Regions from separate parts of the Pseudoalteromonas sp. AS71 genome, predicted to be linked through region 1. Evidence: predicted binding sites of a transcription regulator. Region 1 holds the regulator's gene; each other region holds the start of a gene.
What was found. Region 1 encodes sigma-54, which starts transcription at its own class of promoters, with help from an activator protein. Its sites were predicted from a motif close to GTTGGCACGNNNNTNGNNT; they were not measured.
Positions count from the first base shown of each region.

Region 1 (3,282 bases):
AAAACTTAATGGCCATTTTAGAAACGCGCAAAGAACTAAATAAACAAGCCAGAGAAGACACGCTCAATAACTTATTAGATGAATTTAGCATACAACACATTCGTGATAGCCAAGGTATGGCATTATCGGGGGGAGAACGTCGTCGTGTAGAAATAGCACGAGCGCTGGCAGCAGATCCTAAATTTATATTACTGGATGAACCGTTTGCCGGTGTTGACCCTATTTCGGTATTAGATATAAAGAAAATAATAGAACATCTTAAAAATCGTGGGATTGGTGTATTAATTACCGACCATAACGTAAGAGAGACCCTTGATGTTTGTGAAAAAGCCTACATTGTTTCTCATGGGGAGCTGATTGCATCAGGTACTCCAGAACACGTATTAAATGATAAAACAGTACGCGATGTTTACTTAGGCGAGCAATTTAGGCTGTAACATTTACGCCATGTCTTTAAGCATCTGCTAGTATTAATTATAACAACATAAAAGGATTGTTAGAGATACATGAGGCAATCACTACAGCTGCGCATGGGCCAGCAACTTACAATGACTCCACAGTTGCAACAAGCTATTCGTTTGTTGCAACTCAGTACATTGGATCTCCAGCAAGAAATACAAGAAGCTCTCGACAGTAATCCACTATTAGAGGTTGAAGAGGCAGACTATTCCGAAGACGCTGCTGGTAAAAACGAGCAAAAAGCTGATACCGATGACATAACTGTTAGCGCATCTGCTGATGATGCTCCGAGCGAATACGAACAAGATACTGGTGAAGCACTTGCAAAAGACACGCTAAGTGACGACATGGCTATGGATGTCAGTTGGGATGAGTACATGAGTGCCGCTCCTGCAGCCTCATCAGGTCCAATGCCTGAAGACGAATCAATATACCAAGGCGCCTCTACTGAAACGCTCCATGAGTATTTAATGTGGCAATTACAACTAACGCCATTTAGCCCTACAGACGAAGCTATTGCTATTGCTATTGTAGAAGCTGTCGATGATTCAGGTATTTTAACACTAAGCTGCGAAGAGATTTTAGAAAGCTTTAATCAAGAAAACGAAGATGATAACGAAGTCGAACTTGATGAAATTGAAGCGGTATTAAAACGCATCCAACTGTTTGATCCTGTTGGTATTGCTGCACGTAGTTTACAAGAGTGTTTGTGTATTCAGCTTAATCAATTTGATAAAGAAACACCTTATATTAATGAAACGAAAATGATTTTAACCGAGCATATTGATCTATTAGCAGCTCGCGACTATCGTACATTAATGAAAAAAACTAAGCTCAAAGAAGAAGAGCTTAAAGAAGTAATGACACTAATACATACTCTCAACCCAAAACCTGCAGATACTATTGTAAGGGAAGAATCTGAGTATGTTATTCCTGATGTGTCAGTTAAAAAAATTAAAGGCCGCTGGGTTGTCGAATTAAACCCAGATAGCATGCCTAAAATTCGTGTTAATAGCCAATACGCAGCAATGTCTCGCACTGTAAAATCAAGTGGCGACAGCCAGTTTATTCGCTCACATTTACAAGAAGCTAAATGGTTTATTAAAAGCTTAGAAAGTAGAAACGACACGCTATTAAAAGTTACTAATTGTATTGTTAAGCAACAACAAGGCTTTTTTGAACATGGCCCTGAAGCCATGAAACCAATGGTTTTAAATGATGTTGCTGAAATGGTAGAAATGCACGAATCGACAATTTCGCGTGTGACTACTCAAAAGTACATGCATACACCCCGTGGTATATTTGAGCTTAAATATTTTTTCTCAAGCCATGTAAGTACTGAAAACGGTGGTGAATGTTCATCTACAGCAATACGTGCGCTTATCCGAAAATTAATCGCAGCAGAAAACTCAGCAAAACCATTGAGTGATAGCAAAATAGCGGATATATTGGCTGAGCAAGGAATTAAAGTAGCGAGACGTACAATCGCAAAATACCGCGAATCTCTTGCTATTCCACCGTCAAATCAGCGTAAAAGTCTGATTTAAGACGCTAAACTAAGAGGGTAATGCTTATGCAACTAAACTTAACTGGTCGTCACGTAGAATTAACCGATTCACTAAGAGACTATATTAATACTAAATTTGCGAAGCTTGAAAGACACTCTGATCATATTAATAATGTTCATGTCATTCTCGATGTAGAAAAATTAAATCAAAAAGCAGAAGCCACAATACACGTAAGCGGTGCTGAGCTATTTGCCTCTACAGAACATCAAGATATGTATGCCGCTATTGACTCGTTGATCGACAAGCTCGATCGCCAAGTAATCAAACACAAAGAGAAGCTTGCTCGACACTAATATGATGAAATTAAGTTCACTTATATGCCAGGACTGCAGCAAAGCTGCGGTCCTTTTTAATAGCAAAAAAAGAATTTTAGAGTTCATTAGCGAACTTGCTCACGACAAACTTCCGTATTTACCGCAACAAGATATTCTTAATGCTTTAATGAGCAGAGAGAAATTAGGTAGTACAGGTATAGGGCGTGGCATTGCTATTCCTCATGGAAGAATGAGCGGTGCAGAAGAGCCTTTGGCTTTAGTGCTCGTTAGCGAAACTCCAATAAACTTTGATGCAATCGATAATCGCCCTGTTGATATTTTTGTCGCACTCATCGTACCAGATGGCGATAACCAGCAGCACTTAAAGACTCTAGCAACCATTGCTGATAAACTAAACAACAAAGATTTTTGTAAACAGTTACGCAGTGCAAAATCTGATACTGAGCTTTACCAAGTTATTGTCGATCAATCATAGTTTTATAAAGGGTGTTAAATGGAGTTAATTATCATAAGCGGCCGTTCTGGTTCTGGAAAGTCGGTTGCTTTACGCGTTGTAGAAGATTTAGGCTATTATTGCGTAGATAATATTCCAGTTAACTTGCTTCCTTCATTAGTTCGCAGTGTGTCTGATAGCTACGATAAAATTGCTGTTAGCATTGATGTGCGAAACATCCCTAAAGAGCAAGATGAATTTAACGATATTCTTGAATACTTACCAGGCTTTGCAAATCCTACGTTATTTTATTTAGATAGCGACGATCAAACGTTGATAAAACGCTTTTCAGAAACACGCAGGTTACACCCACTATCAATTGACTCGCTGCCTCTTGATTTAGCCATCAAAAAAGAAAAAGAATTACTTGATGTATTAATCACCCGCGCCGACTTTATGATAGACACAACTGATTTAAGCGTTCACCAACTTGCAGAATCTATTCGTGAAAAGATTTTAGGTAAAAAAGATAAGCAACTAATTGTCA
Region 1 covers NZ_JBBMQZ010000001.1:49,354-52,635, reverse strand. The annotation lists gene lptB (LPS export ABC transporter ATP-binding protein) at 1-437, shown strand, start outside; gene WNY98_RS00290 (RNA polymerase factor sigma-54) at 507-2,006, shown strand; gene hpf (ribosome hibernation promoting factor) at 2,033-2,320, shown strand; gene ptsN (PTS IIA-like nitrogen regulatory protein PtsN) at 2,325-2,777, shown strand; gene rapZ (RNase adapter RapZ) at 2,796-3,282, shown strand, end outside.

Region 2 (3,282 bases), 170 kb from region 1:
CAGGTGAATACTGGGATGTTGCTAAAAGAGTAGAGCCGCGATATCCGATAGAAGCTGCAAAGAAAAGTATTTCAGGTTGTGTTGAGCTGGCTATGTTAATTAATTCACAAGGTGAAGCCCAAGGGTATAAGGTTATTGCATCCTACCCTGAGGGTGTGTTTGATAATAATGCAGCTGCTGCTGTGGGTTTATGGCGCTGGAAAGCGACAACTGAAAATACGAGTAAGCAACCTATTCTAACTTATCTCAAAATGGATTTTATGGTGAGCCCAAAACCTACTGATGCAGAGTATTTGGCGCATTGTTCTAAAAATAAAGCCTGAACGTAATTAATAGATATAAATATAATAAGCTAGGTGCTTGTTTACCTAGCTATAAAACTACTTACTTGCATATAAGCCATATTCATTTAGTGCTAACTTGCCATCTTTATCACTATCGTAGCTTGAGAACCGTGACCACAAAGCCGGATCTATAGCGGTTTCTGAACGTGATAAGAAACCATCTTTGTTCCTATCTAGCTTTTTAAATTGCTTTGCAATATCGTTACTTGCGGCAAAACTAAATGTGCTAAAAATACTAAACGCCAGCAGCGTTATATAACTTATACTTTTCATACAAATCACTTAGTAAAGGTTGTTAGTTAGATAACTTTTAAATTCGACTAGCGAAATTTGGTTATCTTGGTTTTTGTCCCATTTTACAAAGGTGTTTAAAAGTTGTGGTTGGGGATCAAGTTCGTCGTGTGTTAAATAGCCGCTTTTGTCGCTATCTAGGTGATCAAAGCGTTGCTTTACATCAAGTGCCGCGGCATCAAAACTTAATAGCATTAAAATGCTTATAACAAGGGGAAGTATCTTCATGGTGTTCCTTCCAAAAGATGTATTAAAAGTTCGTGACTAAAACAAAGTAAAAAGCACTTGCCGTAATTTAACTCCCAACATTAAATCCTTTTACACACTCCCTCAGGGATTATGGCAAATGCTTTTAAGCTCAGTTTACCTGTAACAAGCTTAAGTAAACCTTAATCAGTAATTACTGATTAAGGTTTAAAGCTTTCAAATTCTTTTTTTGAGATTTTTTCATCACCGTCTTCGTCTAAATCGGTAAATTGTCTCATTACTTCTTTGTCTTTCTTCGCTTCTGCAACAGATATTTGCCCATCCATATCTTTATCTAAATGGGTAAAGCGCACGTTTGTTGGCGATGCAAGGACAGTGGCACTAATTGCTAAAAACATTAATGAAAAAGCGGCTATAAGTTGTTTCATAATCACGTTCCTTATTAAATGAGTTTATTGGATAAATTTTTTGAATTCATCTAGCGACAATTGACCGTCTTGATTGGTATCAATTTGTGAAAAATTCTCGTGTAAAACAGCATCTTCACCTGCTTCGGCTTCACTTAATGTGCCGTTGCTGTCTTTATCAAGCTCGTTAAAAGTCGCGTGAACGTCCATTGCGTGTGCGTTAGCGCCTAAAAAGCCTAAAGCCAGTAATGATGAAACTACTAAAATGCGTTTGTTCATAATTATTTCCTTATTGATTAAAGTTAGTAACAGCATTACAAAAATGATGCCAATAATAATTATTATTAATTTTCAAATGCTTAGCGTTTTAACTTGAGGGGAGTGAGAATTTTTTACAGGGTTTATTATAATTTTTGTATGTCTTTTGCAACACTATGTAGCGAGATTAAAGAGATGTTTTTAAAATCAATGGCTTACGCTGTCTCTATTTGGCGACACATTGTTTTTGTAGCACTGGCTGTTAATCGTATTAAATATAATTGCTGGTTCAGCTAGTGTATAAGGTAAGCACTTAATAATAGAACGCTTAATTTAAAAGGACTAAACGAAATGCCAGCAACCATAGCTAAAAAATACCAAGCAATGCTTAACTGGCGGCCTAATTTAATCGGGCAATTTGCAATGAGTATGCTGCTTTCGTTGCTTCCGCTTTCTATAGTGGTAATTGTATTTTTAAATGCGCTTAACAAGCAATTAGCTATTACTCAAAGTATTGTGAGTAATAATTACCAAGTTACTAAATCGTTTAATACTCTAAAACAAGAACTCAACAGTCTTGAGCGGGCCACTAGGCAAAACTGGGTATTAAAAAGTGAATCGCTCGACAAACTCATTGTTGATAAATGGCAATCATCCCTGCAAAGCATTGATGAGCTTAAATTTGTAAACATGAATAAAGATTATACCCACCAATGGCAACGCTTATATACCACCTTACAAACCGCGCATGTTGAATTGGTTGAGCAAAAACAACAACAAGCTGAGTTGTTTGTGCCAGTGAGCGATTTAGTCGCTGAACTTACTTTATGGTTACGTGATAAAAACGAAGCGCAAATTACCAATAACCAAAATGAGCTGACAAGCTTGCAAGCCTCATTTATAAACTGGCTGGTGGCACTTATTCCACTTACTTTAATTGTAGGTGGTGGTTTTTTATGGCGCATAAGTGGGCGACTAAAAGGGTTAACCACGGTTATTGATAAGTTAGGACAGGGACATTGGCAGCAAAAAATATCAGTTAAAGGTTCCGCTGAGCTAGTTGAGCTAGGAGAGAAGCTTCAGTGGGTGCAAGAGCAACTACATATGCTTGAGCAGCAAAAAGATACTTTTTTACGCCATGTCACCCATGAGCTAAAAACGCCGTTAGCTTCAATGGTCGAAGGTACTGACTTACTAACTGATGAAATAGTAGGCCCAATTACAGGTGAGCAAAAAGCGGTACTTGAGCTTATTAGCCAATCTATGGTGCGCCTTCGCACAATGATTGACAGTTTATTGAGTTATAATGCGATTCGTACCAGTAAAGACAGTCTAAGCGAAGTTGAATTTAGCCTCCTTATTAATAAAATAAATAGCCATTTTGAGCATCGCTTAAGTGCGCGTGAGCAGGCTCTGCAATGGAGAAATGACTTACCAAATAAACCGCTTGCTTTACCTAGTGAGCTTATTGAGATGATTTTAATTCAGCTTATCTCAAATGGCTTAAAATTTTCAGAAGATAAGCAAAGCGTTACTATTAATTTAGCGCTTGAGCAAAATCAACTTTGTATCGCTGTGCTCGATAGAGGGTGCGGTATTAAAGAGCAAGAAAAAACTCAAATTTTCAGCGCATTTTATCAAGGTAAACACAGTAAAAATGTTACGCTGCAAGGCAGTGGGCTGGGCTTAACTATTGTAAAAGAGTCTGTTGAACAGCTAAGAGGTACACTTACTGTTGAACATAACGAGCCACATGGTTGCCGGTTTTCAATTAA
Region 2 covers NZ_JBBMQZ010000001.1:222,702-225,983, forward strand. The annotation lists gene WNY98_RS01125 (energy transducer TonB) at 1-323, shown strand, start outside; gene WNY98_RS01130 (calcium-binding protein) at 381-617, opposite strand; gene WNY98_RS01135 (calcium dependent protein) at 627-863, opposite strand; gene WNY98_RS01140 (hypothetical protein) at 1,043-1,270, opposite strand; gene WNY98_RS01145 (EF-hand domain-containing protein) at 1,295-1,528, opposite strand; gene WNY98_RS01150 (HAMP domain-containing sensor histidine kinase) at 1,859-3,282, shown strand, end outside.
Region 2: the regulator sigma-54 is predicted to act here: its motif matches at 1,564-1,582, upstream of WNY98_RS01145 (EF-hand domain-containing protein).

Region 3 (3,282 bases), on a different contig from region 1:
ATTTAAAAACATTGAAAGCGTTAATATTAATGGCTCAAGTGGCATTATTATTAACACTAAAGAAGGTGCGGTTAGGCTGACAGATGTAGCAGAAATCGCGTAATAAATTTTAGTATTTTCGCCTGCTAGCAGGCCACAGACTAACAGGTTAGAGGTGAATTATGAGCTTCAATATTGCATTAACCGGCCTTGCTGCCGCGCAAAAAGATTTAGACGTAACGGCAAATAATATTGCAAACGTTAATACCACAGGTTTTAAAGAGTCACGCGCTGAGTTTGCCGATGTTTACGCTTCATCAGTATTTAGCTCTGGTAAGACTAAAAATGGTGACGGTGTGCAAACAACCATGGTTGCGCAGCAGTTTCACCAAGGCTCACTGCAATTTACAAATAACTCACTTGATTTAGCAATCACTGGTGAAGGTTATTTTGCGATGACCGACGATTTATCTTCGCAAGATTTAACATATACACGTGCAGGTGCATTTAAGCTTAACCAAGATAACTTTATGGTTGACGCAAAAGGTAACTTTTTACAAGCATTCCCTGTTGACTCATCTACAGGTGATACAACGTCGGTAAGTTTGAGCACAACTGATCCAATTCAAATCCCTGACTCGTCTGGTTCTCCTCGCGCAACAGAAAACGTATTTTTGTCGTTTAATTTAGATGCAACGGCGGATCCATCAGGTCTAGATTTTGACCCTACGTCTAGTGGTACTTATAACTCATCTACGTCAACAACAGTATATGATTCACTAGGTGAACCTCATATTTTACAATACTTTTTTGCTAAAGAAGATGATGCCGCAGCAGGTGGTACAGATAACAGTTGGGAAGTATACGCAACACTCGATGGCAAAGTAGTTGATGGCACAACTGGTGGAGAACAAACAACGACACCTTATACACCACTGACTACCCTAGGTTTTAACTCAAGTGGTTTGCCATCAACAACAGGTGGTGTGGCAAATACAAATACAACTACTTTTGATGAAATACTACTGCCAGCGGGTTCTGGTGCTGGTTTATCAACATTACTAGACAATGGTGCAACTTTCCCAGGTACTGGTATTGAGCTTAACTGGCGCGATGAAAATAACACGGCTGGACGTATCCCAACTCAGTATTCAAGTGGTTTTGAAGTAAAAGCACTCGATCAAGATGGCTCAACAGTAGGTCGTTTAGCCGGAATTGATATAGGAACAGACGGTAAAATTGTCGCTTCTTACAGTAACGGTGACTCAACATTCCTAGGGCAAGTGGCTATGGTGCGTTTTCCGAACTCACAAGGGTTATCACAAGTGGGTGATACAAGCTGGAAGCAAAGTATTGATTCAGGTGAACCTGTAGCGGGTGAAGCCGGTTCGGGTACGTTTGGTGGAATTAACTCATCAGCGCTTGAGCAATCAAATACTAATCTTACAAACGAGCTTGTAGACTTAATTACTGCACAGCGTAATTACCAAGCAAACTCACGTGCGCTTGAAGTTAACTCAACTATTCAGCAAAGTATTTTGCAGATTCGATAAGCTAAACCCCATTAAATATATTAGGCTGCATTTTTGCAGCCTTTTTTATAAGTCCTCTTTGTAAGCCCTTCTAAATACCTCTCAATGTTGCGTCAAATTTAATCTGGCACCTATTTTGCATTTGTAAGTTCAGAGATTTTTTATGTGAGTCGATACTATGGACAAAATGGTCTACATTGCGGCCTCTGGCGCTAAGCAAAGCCTACAAGGGCTTGCTTTAAAAGCCAATAATTTGGCGAATGCAAATACAACAGGATTTAAAGCTGACTTTGCCCAGGCGCGTTCTATGCAAGCGTTTGGCGAAGGTTTGCCTACACGTGTATTTTCAATGCAAGAGCGTCCGGGTTCAAACATGGTATCGGGTGGCATTGTTCAAACCGGGCGAGACTTAGATATCGCGATGAGCGATAACGCATGGCTTGCTGTGCAAGATGCCTCCGGTAATGAAGCTTACACAAAAGTGGGTACGTTAAACATTACTGCTCAAGGCATGCTCGTAACCAGCCACGGTCGTCAAGTTATTGGCGAAGGGGGACCTGTTATTTTACCCGTCCCAGTCGAAAAAATAGGGTTTAGCCAAGATGGCGCTATTCAAGTTCGACCGCAAGGCGCTCCCGCTAACTTTTTAGAAGAAATAGACACGCTTAGAGTGGTAGAAGCAAATAGCTCCCAGCTCGAAAAAGGTAACGATGGTTTATTTAGACCAAAAGCAAATGTAACAGTAGATACCTCTGCCAATGTAAAAGTTTTAAGTGGTTCGCTTGAAATGTCAAATGTGAACCCTGTTCACGAAATGGTCGACATGATAAGCCACCAGCGCCAATTTGAATTACAAGTGAAATTAATGAAAACAGCTGAAGAAATTGACGAGCGTCAAGATCAGTTATTACGCATAGTTTAACTTTAAAATGAGGACACGATTATGAATCCAGCATTGTGGATCAGTAAAACTGGGCTAGACGCTCAACAAACCGATATATCGGTTATCTCAAATAATTTAGCGAATGCGAGTACCGTAGGTTACAAAAAAAGCCGCGCTATATTTGAAGATTTACTTTATCAAAATATTAATCAACCAGGTGGTCGTTCATCGCAAGATACCGAAATGCCGTCGGGCTTAATGTTAGGTGCGGGTGCTAAAGTTGTAGCTAACCAAAAAGAGTTTACGCAAGGCAACATGTTGACCACCGAAAACTCACTAGATTGGATGATTTCTGGCGAAGGTTTTTTTGAAGTACTGCAACCTGATGGCAATATTGCTTACTCGCGCAATGGTCAGTTTACTACTGATGGCGATGGACGAATTGTAACATCGGGCGCAGGTTACGTTATTCAGCCAGAAATGAATGTACCAGATGACGCGCAATCAATTACGGTTTCCCAAGACGGCGAAGTATCTGTACGTGTTGCAGGCCAAGCCGATAACGTTGTAATTGGTCAGCTGACTATTAGTGACTTTATTAATCCATCGGGTCTTGAGCCAATTGGTCAAAACCTTTATACCGAAACGGCTGTAAGTGGTGCGCCTGTACAAGGTAATCCTGGTGTTGAAGGGTTAGGTAGTATTATTCAAGGCTCACTCGAAACATCTAACGTAAATGTGACTGAAGAGCTGGTAAACCTAATCGAAACTCAGCGTATTTACGAAATGAACTCAAAAGTAATTTCGGCCGTTGACGAAATGATGAGTTATATCAATCAACAGCTTTAATAGAATAGGGGGAATTATGCGTAATATTATTTTATTTGC
Region 3 covers NZ_JBBMQZ010000015.1:115,472-118,753, reverse strand. The annotation lists gene WNY98_RS12835 (flagellar hook assembly protein FlgD) at 1-103, shown strand, start outside; gene flgE (flagellar hook protein FlgE) at 162-1,532, shown strand; gene WNY98_RS12825 (flagellar basal body rod protein FlgF) at 1,690-2,433, shown strand; gene flgG (flagellar basal-body rod protein FlgG) at 2,455-3,243, shown strand; gene flgH (flagellar basal body L-ring protein FlgH) at 3,260-3,282, shown strand, end outside.
Region 3: the regulator sigma-54 is predicted to act here: its motif matches at 1,635-1,653, upstream of WNY98_RS12825 (flagellar basal body rod protein FlgF).